DNA from 3 places in the Paenibacillus sp. FSL F4-0097 genome. Region 2 is predicted to be linked to each of the others. Evidence: riboswitches for the same ligand, from Rfam matches in the RefSeq annotation. Region 2 holds a riboswitch; each other region holds the start of a gene.
What was found. A riboswitch is a leader RNA that binds a small molecule or an ion and turns the genes downstream of it on or off. The one in region 2 is predicted to bind thiamine pyrophosphate.
Positions count from the first base shown of each region.

Region 1: linked by a shared signal. The riboswitch ahead of MHH86_RS13105 (ABC transporter ATP-binding protein) and the one ahead of MHH86_RS02055 (ABC transporter substrate-binding protein) in region 2 are both predicted to bind thiamine pyrophosphate.
Region 3: linked by a shared signal. The riboswitch ahead of thiC (phosphomethylpyrimidine synthase ThiC) and the one ahead of MHH86_RS02055 (ABC transporter substrate-binding protein) in region 2 are both predicted to bind thiamine pyrophosphate.

Region 1 is NZ_CP151965.1:2,931,745-2,936,034, forward strand. Features, by position in the region: gene MHH86_RS13095 (ABC transporter substrate-binding protein) at 1-968, opposite strand, end outside; gene MHH86_RS13100 (ABC transporter permease) at 965-1,741, opposite strand; gene MHH86_RS13105 (ABC transporter ATP-binding protein) at 1,722-2,504, opposite strand; TPP riboswitch at 2,616-2,719, opposite strand; gene MHH86_RS13110 (amino acid ABC transporter substrate-binding protein) at 2,942-3,778, shown strand; gene MHH86_RS13115 (amino acid ABC transporter permease) at 3,832-4,290, shown strand, end outside.
Region 2 is NZ_CP151965.1:458,237-462,526, forward strand. Features, by position in the region: gene MHH86_RS02040 (ABC transporter ATP-binding protein) at 1-292, opposite strand, end outside; gene MHH86_RS02045 (ABC transporter permease) at 327-1,088, opposite strand; gene MHH86_RS02050 (MTH1187 family thiamine-binding protein) at 1,085-1,378, opposite strand; gene MHH86_RS02055 (ABC transporter substrate-binding protein) at 1,457-2,506, opposite strand; TPP riboswitch at 2,668-2,778, opposite strand; gene MHH86_RS02060 (hypothetical protein) at 2,937-4,290, opposite strand, start outside.
Region 3 is NZ_CP151965.1:6,192,820-6,197,109, reverse strand. Features, by position in the region: gene MHH86_RS27780 (beta-galactosidase) at 7-2,058, shown strand; TPP riboswitch at 2,130-2,238, shown strand; gene thiC (phosphomethylpyrimidine synthase ThiC) at 2,342-4,084, shown strand; gene MHH86_RS27770 (phosphotransferase) at 4,170-4,290, shown strand, end outside.

The DNA.
Region 1 (4,290 bases), 2.5 Mb from region 2:
TGAACCTTTTCCCAAGATGTCGGGTCTTGATATCCAAAAGATTGATCGCCAGCATTCATCAGCGGCAGCAGAATCTCAAGACTTTTTTTCTCAATCTCCTTGTCGAGCGGTGAAGTTGCATCTTCATGTGCAACCAGTAAATCCAGGGCTTGTTCAGGATTCTGCTCCACAAATTCCTGTCCTTTTGTAATGGCATTTAGAAATTTTTTAAAGTAGGCTTCAGAATTTTGCAATCCTTGTTCGCTGGCCACCAGCACAAGCTCATAATAGTCAGGCACTCCGTAATCCGTTGGATTAAGCGAAGTGACCGGATGTCCCTCTTTTTCAAGGATTAGTTGTTCATGGTTGATGAACCCGCCCATTATTGCGTCTACTTGTCCAGTAGAGATCGCAGGGATGAGGTCAAAACCTACGTCAATCAGCTTGGCGGATGAAGGATCGCCTCCATCACTCTGGATCATTGTCCGAATCATCGCTTCATAGAGCGGAATGGAGGAATAGCCGATTTGTTTTCCCGCGAGCTCTTTTGGACTATGAATACTGCCAGCCTGAGGAACCATCAGATGATTCAGTGGATGCCGCACGATTGCTGCAATCGAACGTACAGGGATTTTCTCGCCGCGTGCCATAAGTACCTGAGGCTGATAACTGAGCGCTAGATCAATTTGATTCGCTGCAACAAGCTTTAGGGAATCATTGCTGTCTGCAGGCATTTTGATCTCGACATCCAAACCTTCCTCTTGGAAAAAACCTTGCTGTTGCGCAGCGTATAGAAAGGAATGAACGGCATTGGGATACCAATCAAGCATAATCGTCAGCTTGTGTGACTGCTTATTTTCGGTATTGGAGGGATCGGTTTGGGAGTTGTTATTTATCTTGTCTGCCTTCCCGCAGCTGCTTAAGAGCAAAAGTGTGCATACTAGAAATACAGAAATAAGTCCTCGTTGTGGGGATTTTAAATGATTCATTGGTTTGATCCTCTTTTCTTTAAAAATAATTGTTCGAGTAAAGCTATCGCCAGAAAAAGCACCACACCAAGCGCGGACAGCAGAAATACAGCCGCGAACATTTCATCGCTCTGCATATTTCCGGCCATTCTGCGGCTGAAGTAACCGAGTCCTTTACTGCCGCCGAGCCATTCCCCGATAGTAGCTCCGATGACGCAGTATACAATGGACAGCTTTAAGCCAGAGAAAAAAGCAGGCAACGCCAGTGGAATTTGGGTTTTGACAAGCAGCTGCCAGCGGTTTGCACCAAATGTTAATAATAAGTCCTTGTAAGTCTGGCCACTTGTACGAAGTCCATCATATGTACTCACTACGACTGGAAAAAAAGCCGTCAAAAACACCACAGCCACTTTGCTCCACAGCGAATATCCGAACCACATAATAAAAATGGGGGATAGCGCAATTAATGGGATCGTCTGGCTAATGATAAGAAAGGGATAGATGGCCTTTTCTATGGGGCGATACAGGAACATTCCAGTGCCCAGCAATACACCACAAATAACAGAAAGGACAAAACCCACCAGTATCTCCTGTAACGTCGCCAATAAATGCTGTCCAAATAATAATTGCCTGTGCTCGATCAATGCGATTCCAATAGAGGAAGGTGCAGGGAGAATAAAGGCTGGAATCATGTGAAGGCGAACAGCTGACTCCCAGATTACAAGAATGAGCAGTACCAGAAGAAGGAAGGGACCATAGTTGTCTAGATGTTTTTTAAAAGGTATAGGTCGCATGTAATCTCCGCTCCAGCTCTGCACGCAGTGCTATAAACCGGGGTTCGTAGTTCATCTTATAATGTCTTGGCCTTGGTAAATCCACAACGATCTCCTGTAATTCGCTGTGCGCACCGCCAGATAATAAATAAATCCGGTCACTGAGCAATAGTGCTTCCTCCAGATCATGAGTGATGAGCATAATCGTCTGATTCAATTCACCCCATAACTCCAACAGCCAACGGTGTATCTCGCGTTTGGTCATGGCATCGAGAGCGCCAAAGGGCTCATCCAGCAGCATAAGACCACTTCCGCCTCCAGCCACTAAGGTGCGCAGAAATGCGACTCGCTGTTTCATTCCACCCGAAAGTTCATGGGGATAAGCCTTCTCTACATCTGCTAAGCCGAAGCGGGTCAACATTTCCCGAATCTGAGTGATCGTTTCTTGTTTATTGAATCTGGGCTTGATCTCCCAAGGCAAAAGGCAGTTGTCGAGCACTGTCCTCCAAGGCAGCAATAAATCCTGCTGAGGCATATAAGCGATCTGGCCTAAACGACTAGCGGTTGACGGGTGCGTAGAGAGTTTTATTTTTCCGTGAGTAGGTTCGAGTAAACCGGCAATCGTTTTGAAAAATGTACTTTTCCCGCATCCGCTAGCACCTACTACGGAGACGAATTCCCCTTGCCTGATATCCATGGATAGATCTGCGAATACAGGGGGTTGCTCAGATTCCGGAAAAGAGTAGGTTAGGCCTTGAATAGATAAAATGGTCGTGATGATCAAACCTCCTAAAATTTTTGTGGAGCGCCTAAACAAATAAAAACCCATCCATTTCCAGAGGAAATGAATGGGTCAAAAAGTTCATTCTGCATAATAACACTTAACATGCTTGATGAAAATTCTGCTCCACTTCCCTCCGCTGGTATGATCCAGATCAGGTTCCAAGGGTCCGGAGCTTGAAGCTCCGTCTCAGTCGGCCGACTCCCCTAGTGAAATAACAGGTCCATATTAATTTGTTAATAAATATACCATATCTTTCTGAGAAGTAAAGAGAGAAAGAAGTGAAGGATTAATCCAAGATTGGGTAAGATATAGGTAGGAATCTAGTTAATATTATAATTCCGATGTATATAATCGGAAAAAAGTATTGACGATCATGTGATGGCAGTGTACTATTCAATTTACCGGAAAAAATCCGGGTAGAGAGAGGGGATTTAATAATGAAAAAATGGAGTTTAACTATTATATTGGCGTTAACCGTGGTCCTTATAGCGGCTTGCGGCAATAATTCGAATACCAATACGGCTGCTGAACCTACAGCTGGAACGAATGGTGGAGCAGCATCTTCAGCGCAAAACAGTTTGGAGGCTGTGAAAGCCAGCGGCAAATTGCGGATAGGTACAGAAGGGACTTATGCGCCTTTTACTTATCATGACACTGCGGGGAAATTGACTGGTTTTGACGTGGAAATTGCTGAAGAAGTAGCAAAACGTTTAGGTGTTAAAGCTGAATTTTTTGAAACTCAGTGGGATGGTATTTTCGCTGGAATGGATGCGAAACGGTTTGATGTAATCTTTAATGAAGTTTCCATTAACGAAGATCGCAAAGTGAAATATGATTTCTCTGAACCCTATATCGTATCCAAAGCAGTATTGATCGTGAGCGAAGACAATGAGGATATTAAGACCTTTGCCGATCTTAAGGGTAAAAAAGCCGGACAATCCCTGACAAGTAACTTATCCGACATCGCTCGTGAGAACGGTGCTGAAATCGTAGCTACGGACGGTTTCAATCAAGCGATGGATCTGCTGACTTCGGGACGTATTGATGCAACTGTGAATGATGGCTTGTCTTATCTGGATCTAAAAAAACAAAAACCAGATGCAAAAATTAAAGTGGTTGATGAGATTCCTGAAGGATCACAAAGTGCCGCAGTATTCCTGAAAGGCAATGATGAGCTGGTGAAAGCGGTCAGTGATGCGATTACAGAGATGAAGAGTGATGGAACGTACTTGAAAATTTCCGAGAAATACTTTGGAGCTGACGTTTCAAAATAATACAAGGCTAGCAAGGCTAATTAAGCCTGGAAGCTAAAAAGGATGTCTGAATAATGGATGACCGCAAAATACAAATTTTCTTAGACACACTGCTACCCCTGCTAAAAGCCGGGGTGGCTTTTACCATTCCGTTGGCGCTACTTTCCTTTGTGCTTGGATTGATTTTGGCGATCCTAACCGCGCTGGCACGTCTTTCACCGTGGGTAATTCCGAAGCTAATCGCCCGTTTTTATGTGTGGGTTATTCGAGGAACCCCATTGTTAGTGCAGCTATTTATTATATTTTATGGTTTGCCGGCTGTTGGTATTGTACTCGACCCCTTCATTGCCGCCACCATTGGATTTACTCTTAGCGTAGGGGCTTATTCATCGGAAATCGTACGCGCTGCTATCCTGTCGATACATAAAGGCCAATGGGAAGCTGCCTTCTCAGTCGGGATGACTCGTGGGCAGGCTCTGCGCCGCGTAATTCTGCCACAAGCTGCGCGCGTTTCTGTACCGCCGTTATCCAAT
Region 2 (4,290 bases):
TATAACTAATTTCACCGCGTTGACCTGTAACGACCTTACCGTTCATGCGGATCGTGCCTGCATCGGGTTTCACAAGGCCGCCAATCATATGGAATAAGGTGCTTTTTCCGCAGCCGGAAGGACCAACGATCGAAACGAACTCTTGTTGCTCTACCTTGAGAGAGACATTATTCAGAACGTTCGTCTCACGGCGACGATGGGAAAAAGATTTGGAGATGCCGCTCACTTCAAGGGCGGGTGCCACGGTATGAGCTTCAGGAGAGCTTATGACTTCTGTTGTTCTGTGTTGCATTTGCGTCGCTTGAGACATACAGGCATCTTCCTTTCTATGAGTTACGGCGCGGCTTCCAGCGAACCAGCCATTTTTCCAGCAATGCAATAATAGCAAAGAGTACAAGACTTAAAAGTACAATAATAACAATAGCAACAAACATCCGATCCGTACGATATGCGGATTTCTGCAGAAGCATATAATAGCCAATACCTTTATCCGCGCCAATCCATTCAGCGACCACGGCGCCCATAACCGCATAAGTAGCAGATATTTTTACGCCGGAAAATAGTGCCGGGATAGAAGAGGGCAGCTCCAGCTTGGTGAAGATTTGCCACTTGCTTGCGCCAGCCATTTTCATATAATTCATCATGACCTGATCACTTTGGGCCAGACCGCCCATCGCAGCGACAGCTACCGGGAAGAAACATACTAGTGTAATCAGCACGATTTTGGGCAAAAGACCAAAGCCGAACCAGATAATGAGCAGGGGTCCGAGCGCGATGGAGGGAACATTTTGACTCAGAATAATAAGTGGATAAAAAGCCCGTCTAGCCCAAGGCAAAAGATGCAAAAGCAAAGCAACGATCAGGCCTACCCCCGTACCAATGGGAAAACCAATTAAAGTGAGCCGCAGCGTAGCCATCGTATGAGCCCAAAGACCAGAAGCGTTACTGGTGGATTCACGGGCAATATCAGCAGGACTCGGCAGAATCCAGGATTCAATATGAAATACAGATACAGATAGCTGCCATACGGTTAAAAAGAAGACGACCGCCACAAGGGGCGGCCATATTAGCTTCCAGGTCGATCTCACGGCCGATATTTCTCCGTCAATTTATCCATGCTGATTCCGTTAGGATTATGAGCGATTTTGATCTGCGAAATTACGCTTGGACTGCCTGCTTCGATCAACGCCTCCTGCATCTGACGCACAACCTCCAGCAGCTCGCTAAGCTCACCTTCCATTGTGGTTTCCAGTGGATTCACTTGATGTTTAACACCGGATTTCTGAATGACCTCAATCGCTTTATCTACGTATGGGATGGAATCCTCATTGTTCGGAGTTTTTGGAATTACTTGAATGCTTAGTAGGGTGTTAGCCACAATAATCAATCCTCTCATTTTATAAGGTAAGTTTAAAAAGCCAACTTTGATAACGAAGTAATTCATTACAATTGTTGTTTACTCCGCCGGTAAAAAATCATTACTGAATGCACTAGCAGCATCCAGCGGTTTATCCAGCAACTTCAGATCATACATCCAGTCGCCGTAATTTTGCCAGACCTCGGTTTTTTGCTCGCCCCAGCGGGCAGCATCGTCCTTGTATTTTGGGCTAAGCCATTTTTGGCTAGCTAGGACAAGGTCGGCGTCCAGGTCAGGAACGTCCTTCGATAACATACCGGCAGCCTCTTCCGGATGATCAATGGCATATTGATAACCTTTTGATGTGGCTTTCATGAAGGCCTTCACCAGCTCAGGATGATCTGCAATTTGCTTCTCACTCGTCGTCAGCACAGGCGTGTAATAATCGAGCTGTGGCGCATAATCCTTTAAGTACAGCATATCCAATGGCTCGCCACGCAACTCAGCCTCAACGCCAGTCCAAGCGTAGAAAATCCAGGCGAAATCAATGTCACGTTTGACGGCGGTAAAATAATCAGCTTCACCGATACTGATCAGCTTCACCTTTTTCACATCGCCACCTTCAGGATCCATGATAGCTTTCATGGCTGCTTCTTCGGCTGGTGAGCCCCAGCCTCCGTAGGTTTTACCTTCGAAATCCTTTGGTGATTTAATATTGCGATCTACTGGAGCGGCGAATCCCGATGTATTATGCTGAATAATAGCTGCTATCGAGACAAGGGGTACGCCTTGTAGACGGGCTAGCGTTAATCCTTCTTGGGCGCTGATGCCAAATGCGGCTTCGCCAGAAGTAACCATAGTATCAGAACCCGCTGCGCCTGGTTGAACGATTTCGACGTCCAGACCTTCTTCAGCGTAGTAACCAAGATCCTTAGCTACGTATAGACCGGTATGATTCGTGTTCGGTGTCCAGTCGAGTGCGACTTTAACTTTGGTGAGCTCTTTTGGAGCATCCGTGCCAGCCGCTGCAGTTGGATCAGTAGCATTTGCTTTGTTTCCGGCTGTATTCCCATTGTTGCTGCCGCATCCGGCAATGGCAAGAATGAGTACACAGGTGAGGCACAACGTAAGTGCTTTTTTGAGGTGCATGTCTTCTTCTCTCCTTTAAGGTTACAAGAATCCCGTCTTCACAACATGAACCGTAAAGTGTAGTATGTACGTTTTTCTACATCTTTTAGTGATCTAACAAAAAAAGCGCCCCGAGTGATCGGGACGCTGGCTTGGCGCAAGGTTAGTCAAGGTCACAGGGACCAGAACCAATTGGCGATTCCTACGCTGGCATTATCCAGATCAGGTATAAGGGTCAGTATCTTGTGGGATACAATCTCAGCCGGCCAATTCCAGCACCCCTGGTTCTATGAAGTTAACGGGTATTTCTATGTGCAATATAAGTAAGCATAAGTTTTGTACCTATACTTAATGTCTTATATTTCTCGCATACGGTGTATTATAGACGGCTGTACTCGGAATGTCTAGTAGTGCACTCCTGAATTTTTCCAATCCAGTAGTTTCTTTTTTGCTAGTCTAGATCTTTATATTTCTTGCGGTGACGCCGTTTAAGCTCACTAACCAGCGCCCCTAGCGTGAGGACAACGCTGATCAGAATCCCGCTCATGATCACGAAGAGGGCAAGAAATTCAAAGGGGGAATAACCAATCATTTTACTCCATTGGATTTTTCCATCCAGATCGTCAATGACTTGATTCATGCCGTAAATCCCGCTTACTACCGTAAATACAGTGAGAATCATCAGCAGATTATCCCGTCGCTTGGACTGAAACTTATCCTGATACTGAAACAGATCATTTAAGGTTTCTTTCACTTCCTCGAACAAAGCGTCGTTTCCGTATACTTTACGCAGCTGAAGAAATATCTCCCGGCCCTGCGACTGGGAAATCAACTCCAAGAAGTAGAACTTTGCCGAGAACTTATTAATGGAGTAGATTAGATTGTCTATTTCCTCATAATCATGATTAATCCGAAGTCGGGAGTGCATATTGGCGAGCTTCAGCAGAACGATTTTGTGGAAAATATTGAGTAAAAATCCGTAATAATATTGCCCGTACATCTGGTTGGCTAGACTAACAGCAATCTCCTGTTCAGCCCGGGTCATGCAGCAAAAGGTCTGCTCATTCATCATATAATACGTGTCTGGGCCCCAGCGATTATAGGAATGCTCATGACAATAGTTTGCAATATACGCTGGATCGCTTGCACTGGCATAGGGCTTTCCGTTCAGATCAATTCCATCAAGCTGTGAGGCGCGATAGCGTAGATTTACACTAATCTCATCAGAACCTTCTTCATTCTGAAAGCCGTAAAAAGCTTGCACCTGCATTCTTTCATCTACGAAAAAAGGAAGGGTCTCAAAATAAGCCCCATTGATATCCGATTGATCCAGATATGGCTCCAGTCCATCCACCAAATTTCGGAAGACAAAATCCTCTACCATCTCATAGGTCTGTTCCCCGCAATGAATATAAGTGTAGTCATCCTGTATGAAGGTTTTCTCTAGCGCACGGAAACGATCCGCGAATTCTAGGGCAATACTAAAGGGAATCGAATCCCCCTCCAGCTGGACACGTATCGTCACGAATCCAAGCTGAAAGGGACATATGAATATATCCGTCGAGAGAATTTTGAAAAATATAGATTGCTGCGGAATCTCCAGAATGCAGTCGAGATTATTTACTCTGGAAAAACGGCGAAACGAGTCGGCATCCTTCCTGCGCGGAAAAAGGACGTGTGCGGCAAACGGTAAATAGGTGCGCTCCATTCGTTCATGGGAAACACAGTAACCTTCTCCATAATAGGCAGCTTCCAGTTCTTTGTTATCCAGAAAAAAACGTGTGAATCCGTCGTCCTGTAATTGC
Region 3 (4,290 bases), 1.2 Mb from region 2:
GTAATGATGAAGAAACCTGTCGCAACTGAAAAATTCGAGCTTGGCGTTTGTTATTATCCGGAGCACTGGCCAGAAAACATGTGGGAGGACGATTATCGCCGGATGCGTGAACTCGGCTTTACGATCATTCGGATGGGGGAGTTTGCTTGGTCTATTTTTGAACCCACAGAAGGGGAGTTTCAGTTCGGGCTCTTTGATCGGGCGATTGATCTAGCACATAAATATGGTCTTCAGGTTGTACTTGGTACTCCGACGGCAACGCCTCCAGCTTGGTTGACTGATAAATATCCAGAAGTATTAAATGTAACCTACGAAGGTGTTACACTTCAGCATGGCATGCGCCGCCATTATAATTACAGCAGTCCTAAATACCGGGAACTGTGTGCACGTATTGCAGAACAAATGGCTGAACATTACGGCAATCATCCGGGTGTAGTTGGCTGGCAAATTGATAATGAGCTCAACTGTGAGATCAGTGAATTTTATTCGGAGAGTGACCATAAGGCCTTCCGGGAATGGCTACAGCAGAAATATGTTACGCTTGAGCATTTGAACGAGGCATGGGGAGCTGTTTTTTGGAATCAAAGCTATAGTGACTGGTCTCAGGTCTATCTTCCACGTCCGACTCCAGTACCGAAGCAACCCAATCCTCATCAGGCATTGGATGAAAAACGGTTTATTTCGGACAATACAATTTCTTTTGCCAAAAACCAAGCGGATATCATTCGTAAACTTGCCCCTAAGCAATGGGTAACCACGAACGGTCTGTTCGGTCATCTCGATAGCCATGAAATGACGGATGAACTGCTGGATTTCTTCAGCTATGATTCCTATCCTCAGTTCTCTACTATTTTTTATGACCCGAATGAGCGGAATCCGCTGAATGATAGAGGCTGGGGACTGTCGTTATCTGTTGTTCGTTCGATATCCCCGAATTTCTGCATTATGGAGCAGCAGTCGGGCCCGGGTGGCTGGGTGAACCGGATGGATATGCCTTCTCCAAAGCCCGGGCAGATGCGGTTATGGACTTATCAGTCGATCGCTCATGGGGCAGATATGGTGTTATATTTCCGCTGGCGGACAGCTACGATGGGCAATGAAATTTATTGGCATGGAATCAATGACTATCATAATCAGCCTAACCGGAGAGTGCGGGAAGCGGGGCAGATCGGTCAGGAGCTGGCAGCAGCAGGTCAAGCGTTTATCGGTACTCATAATCAGGCTAACGTTGCTATTGTTCGTGATTATGACAATGAGTGGGATGGAGAATACGATGTTTGGCATGGCCCGTTTATGTGGAAGAGCAATAAGGAGTGGTACAAGGCTCTTCAGCGGAAGCATATCCCGAATGACGTGCTCTATTTGCGCAAAAAAACAACGCTGGAGGAGCTTGCAAGGTACGACGTGCTTATCTATCCTCACCCAGCGATTATGACAGATGAGACAGCGTCTCTGCTGGATGAATATGTTCAACAAGGCGGCAAACTGATCTTCGGCTGTAGAACTGGCTATAAGGATGAGCGCGGTCAATGTTATATGCGTCCTTTCCCAGGTACTGCTAAGGATCAATGCGGGATCACAGTTGAAGAATTCACAATGGTTAAGGGCAGTCGTCAGCCAACAACAATTAGCTGGTCGGGCGTGACCGAAGTCGTTACAGGAGCAGATGACTTTAATGATATTCTCAAAATAGAGGAAGCTTCGGTTGAAGTGATGGCGGTTTACGCCTCTGATTATTATGCGGGAAAACCGGCGGTAACTAAAAATCGTCGCGGCAAGGGTGAGGTTTGGTATTACGGAGCCGTATTTAATGAACAGGCAGCGGCTGAGATCATAAATTTAATTGATCTACAATCGCCAGCAGATTGGCTGGAGCTCCCAGAAGAGGTAGAGCTGCAAGTCCGTACCGGAGCTTCTTCCAGTTATGCTTTTTTGCTTAATTATAGTGAGACTCCTGTCACGATCCATCTTCGTGAGACCAAAACAGATTTACTGAGCGGCACAACATTGTCGGGCGAGGTGCTTCTGGAAGGATTTGGGGTATTGGTGTTAAACTAACGTATACATTGATCTCACATTTGAGTAGATTTGGATAATTCTCTCTTTTCGGTTATACTTTGAAGTAGCAATTATATAGTCACGGGAGCTTGGTGGGACCAGGCTGAGAGGATAGTTATAACTATCGACCGTCAAACCTGATCTGGATAATGCCAGCGGAGGAAATGGAGCTCTATTTCTATTTGTCTACTCTAAGGCCGCATCTTATACAGATGTGGCCTTTTCTATGTGTGGGGAGTAGACCGTCTCCGCTTGATCAAATCACCTTATAGGAGGAATTGAGATGACAAGCGAATTGAACAACGATCCAATCAATCTATCAGCTTTTCCAGCAAGTCAAAAAGTGTATGTAAAGGGTTCACGGCCTGATATACAGGTGCCTATGCGGGAGATCTCACTTAGTCCAACTGCGGGCATAGACGGCGAAGAGGAGAATGCCCCAATTCATGTCTATGACACAAGCGGGGCTTACACGGATGCTAATATTCATACTGATATTCGTCAGGGGTTAGAGCCCAATCGTCTAAGCTGGATTGAGGAACGAGGGGATGCGGAAGCGTACGAAGGAAGAACCGTGAAGCCTGAAGATAACGGGAATGCAACGGGAAAAGCTGTGGCGGAAGTGTTTCCAGCGCTCCATAGAAAACCTTTGCGAGCGAAAAAGGGGCGTAATGTCTCTCAAATGCATTATGCACGCAAAGGGATTATTACTTCGGAAATGGAATACGTTGCGATTCGTGAGAATGTGGCACCGGAATTTGTAAGAGATGAAGTAGCCCGCGGCCGCGCCATCATCCCATCGAATATCAATCATCCAGAGAGTGAACCGATGATTATTGGACGCAATTTTTTAGTGAAGATCAATGCCAATATAGGAAATTCCGCAGTATCCTCCTCCATAGAGGAAGAGGTAGAGAAGATGAGATGGGCCACCCGCTGGGGTGCAGATAATATAATGGATCTCTCCACAGGTAAAAACATCCATACGACACGCGAGTGGATCATCCGTAATTCTCCTGTTCCTATTGGCACGGTGCCTATCTATCAAGCGTTGGAAAAAGTGAATGGGAAAGCGGAAGATTTAACGTGGGAAGTGTACCGTGATACGCTCATTGAGCAAGCGGAGCAAGGGGTTGATTATTTTACCATTCATGCGGGGGTTCTGCTTCGTTATATCCCGTTGACGGCACAACGTATGACTGGCATTGTTTCAAGAGGTGGTTCCATTATGGCGGCATGGTGTCTTGCGCATCATCAAGAGAACTTTTTATATACACATTTTGAAGAGATATGTGAAATCATGAAGCTGTACGATGTTTCTTTTTCCCTAGGCGATGGATTACGTCCGGGTTCGATTGCTGATGCGAATGATGAAGCACAATTTGCCGAGTTAGAGACGTTAGGTGAATTAACAGCTATAGCTTGGAGTCATGATGTACAGGTGATGGTAGAGGGTCCAGGACATGTGCCGATGCACTTGATTAAAGAGAATATGGATAAGCAACTTGAAACCTGTAACGAAGCCCCTTTTTATACATTAGGTCCACTGACTACAGATATTGCGCCTGGTTATGATCATATTACCTCTGCTATAGGTGCAGCGATGATTGGTTGGTTCGGTACAGCAATGTTGTGTTACGTAACTCCGAAGGAGCATCTTGGCCTGCCTAATAAGGAAGATGTACGTGTAGGGGTCATTACTTATAAAATAGCGGCTCATGCCGCAGATTTGGCGAAAGGGCATAAAGGAGCACAAGACCGGGATAATGCTCTTTCGAAAGCCCGTTTTGAATTTCGTTGGCGTGATCAATTTCATTTATCGTTAGATCCTGAGCGAGCGCTAGAATATCATGATGAGACATTGCCTGCGGAAGGCGCTAAAACAGCTCATTTTTGTTCCATGTGCGGGCCGAAATTTTGCAGTATGAAGATCTCTCATAATATCCGTAATACGACGAGAATTGAATCAGGAATGCAAGAGAAGGCGCAAGAGTTTCTCCAAGGCGGGAGCCTCATTTATAGATAACTTTTTCTGCTAAAAAGAAATATCTAAAAGAAGTCGTCATTGGCGGCTTCTTCTTTTATACTTTGAATAGATAGGAGTTGATGAAATGGAAGCGATTCGCTCAGAGGAAGCCATTTTAGAGGATTTAAGTAATAGTTTCTATCATTTTTTTGGATTGAAAGTCCTTCATGCTACCCCAATAAAACGTGGCTGGTTAAATCTTAAAT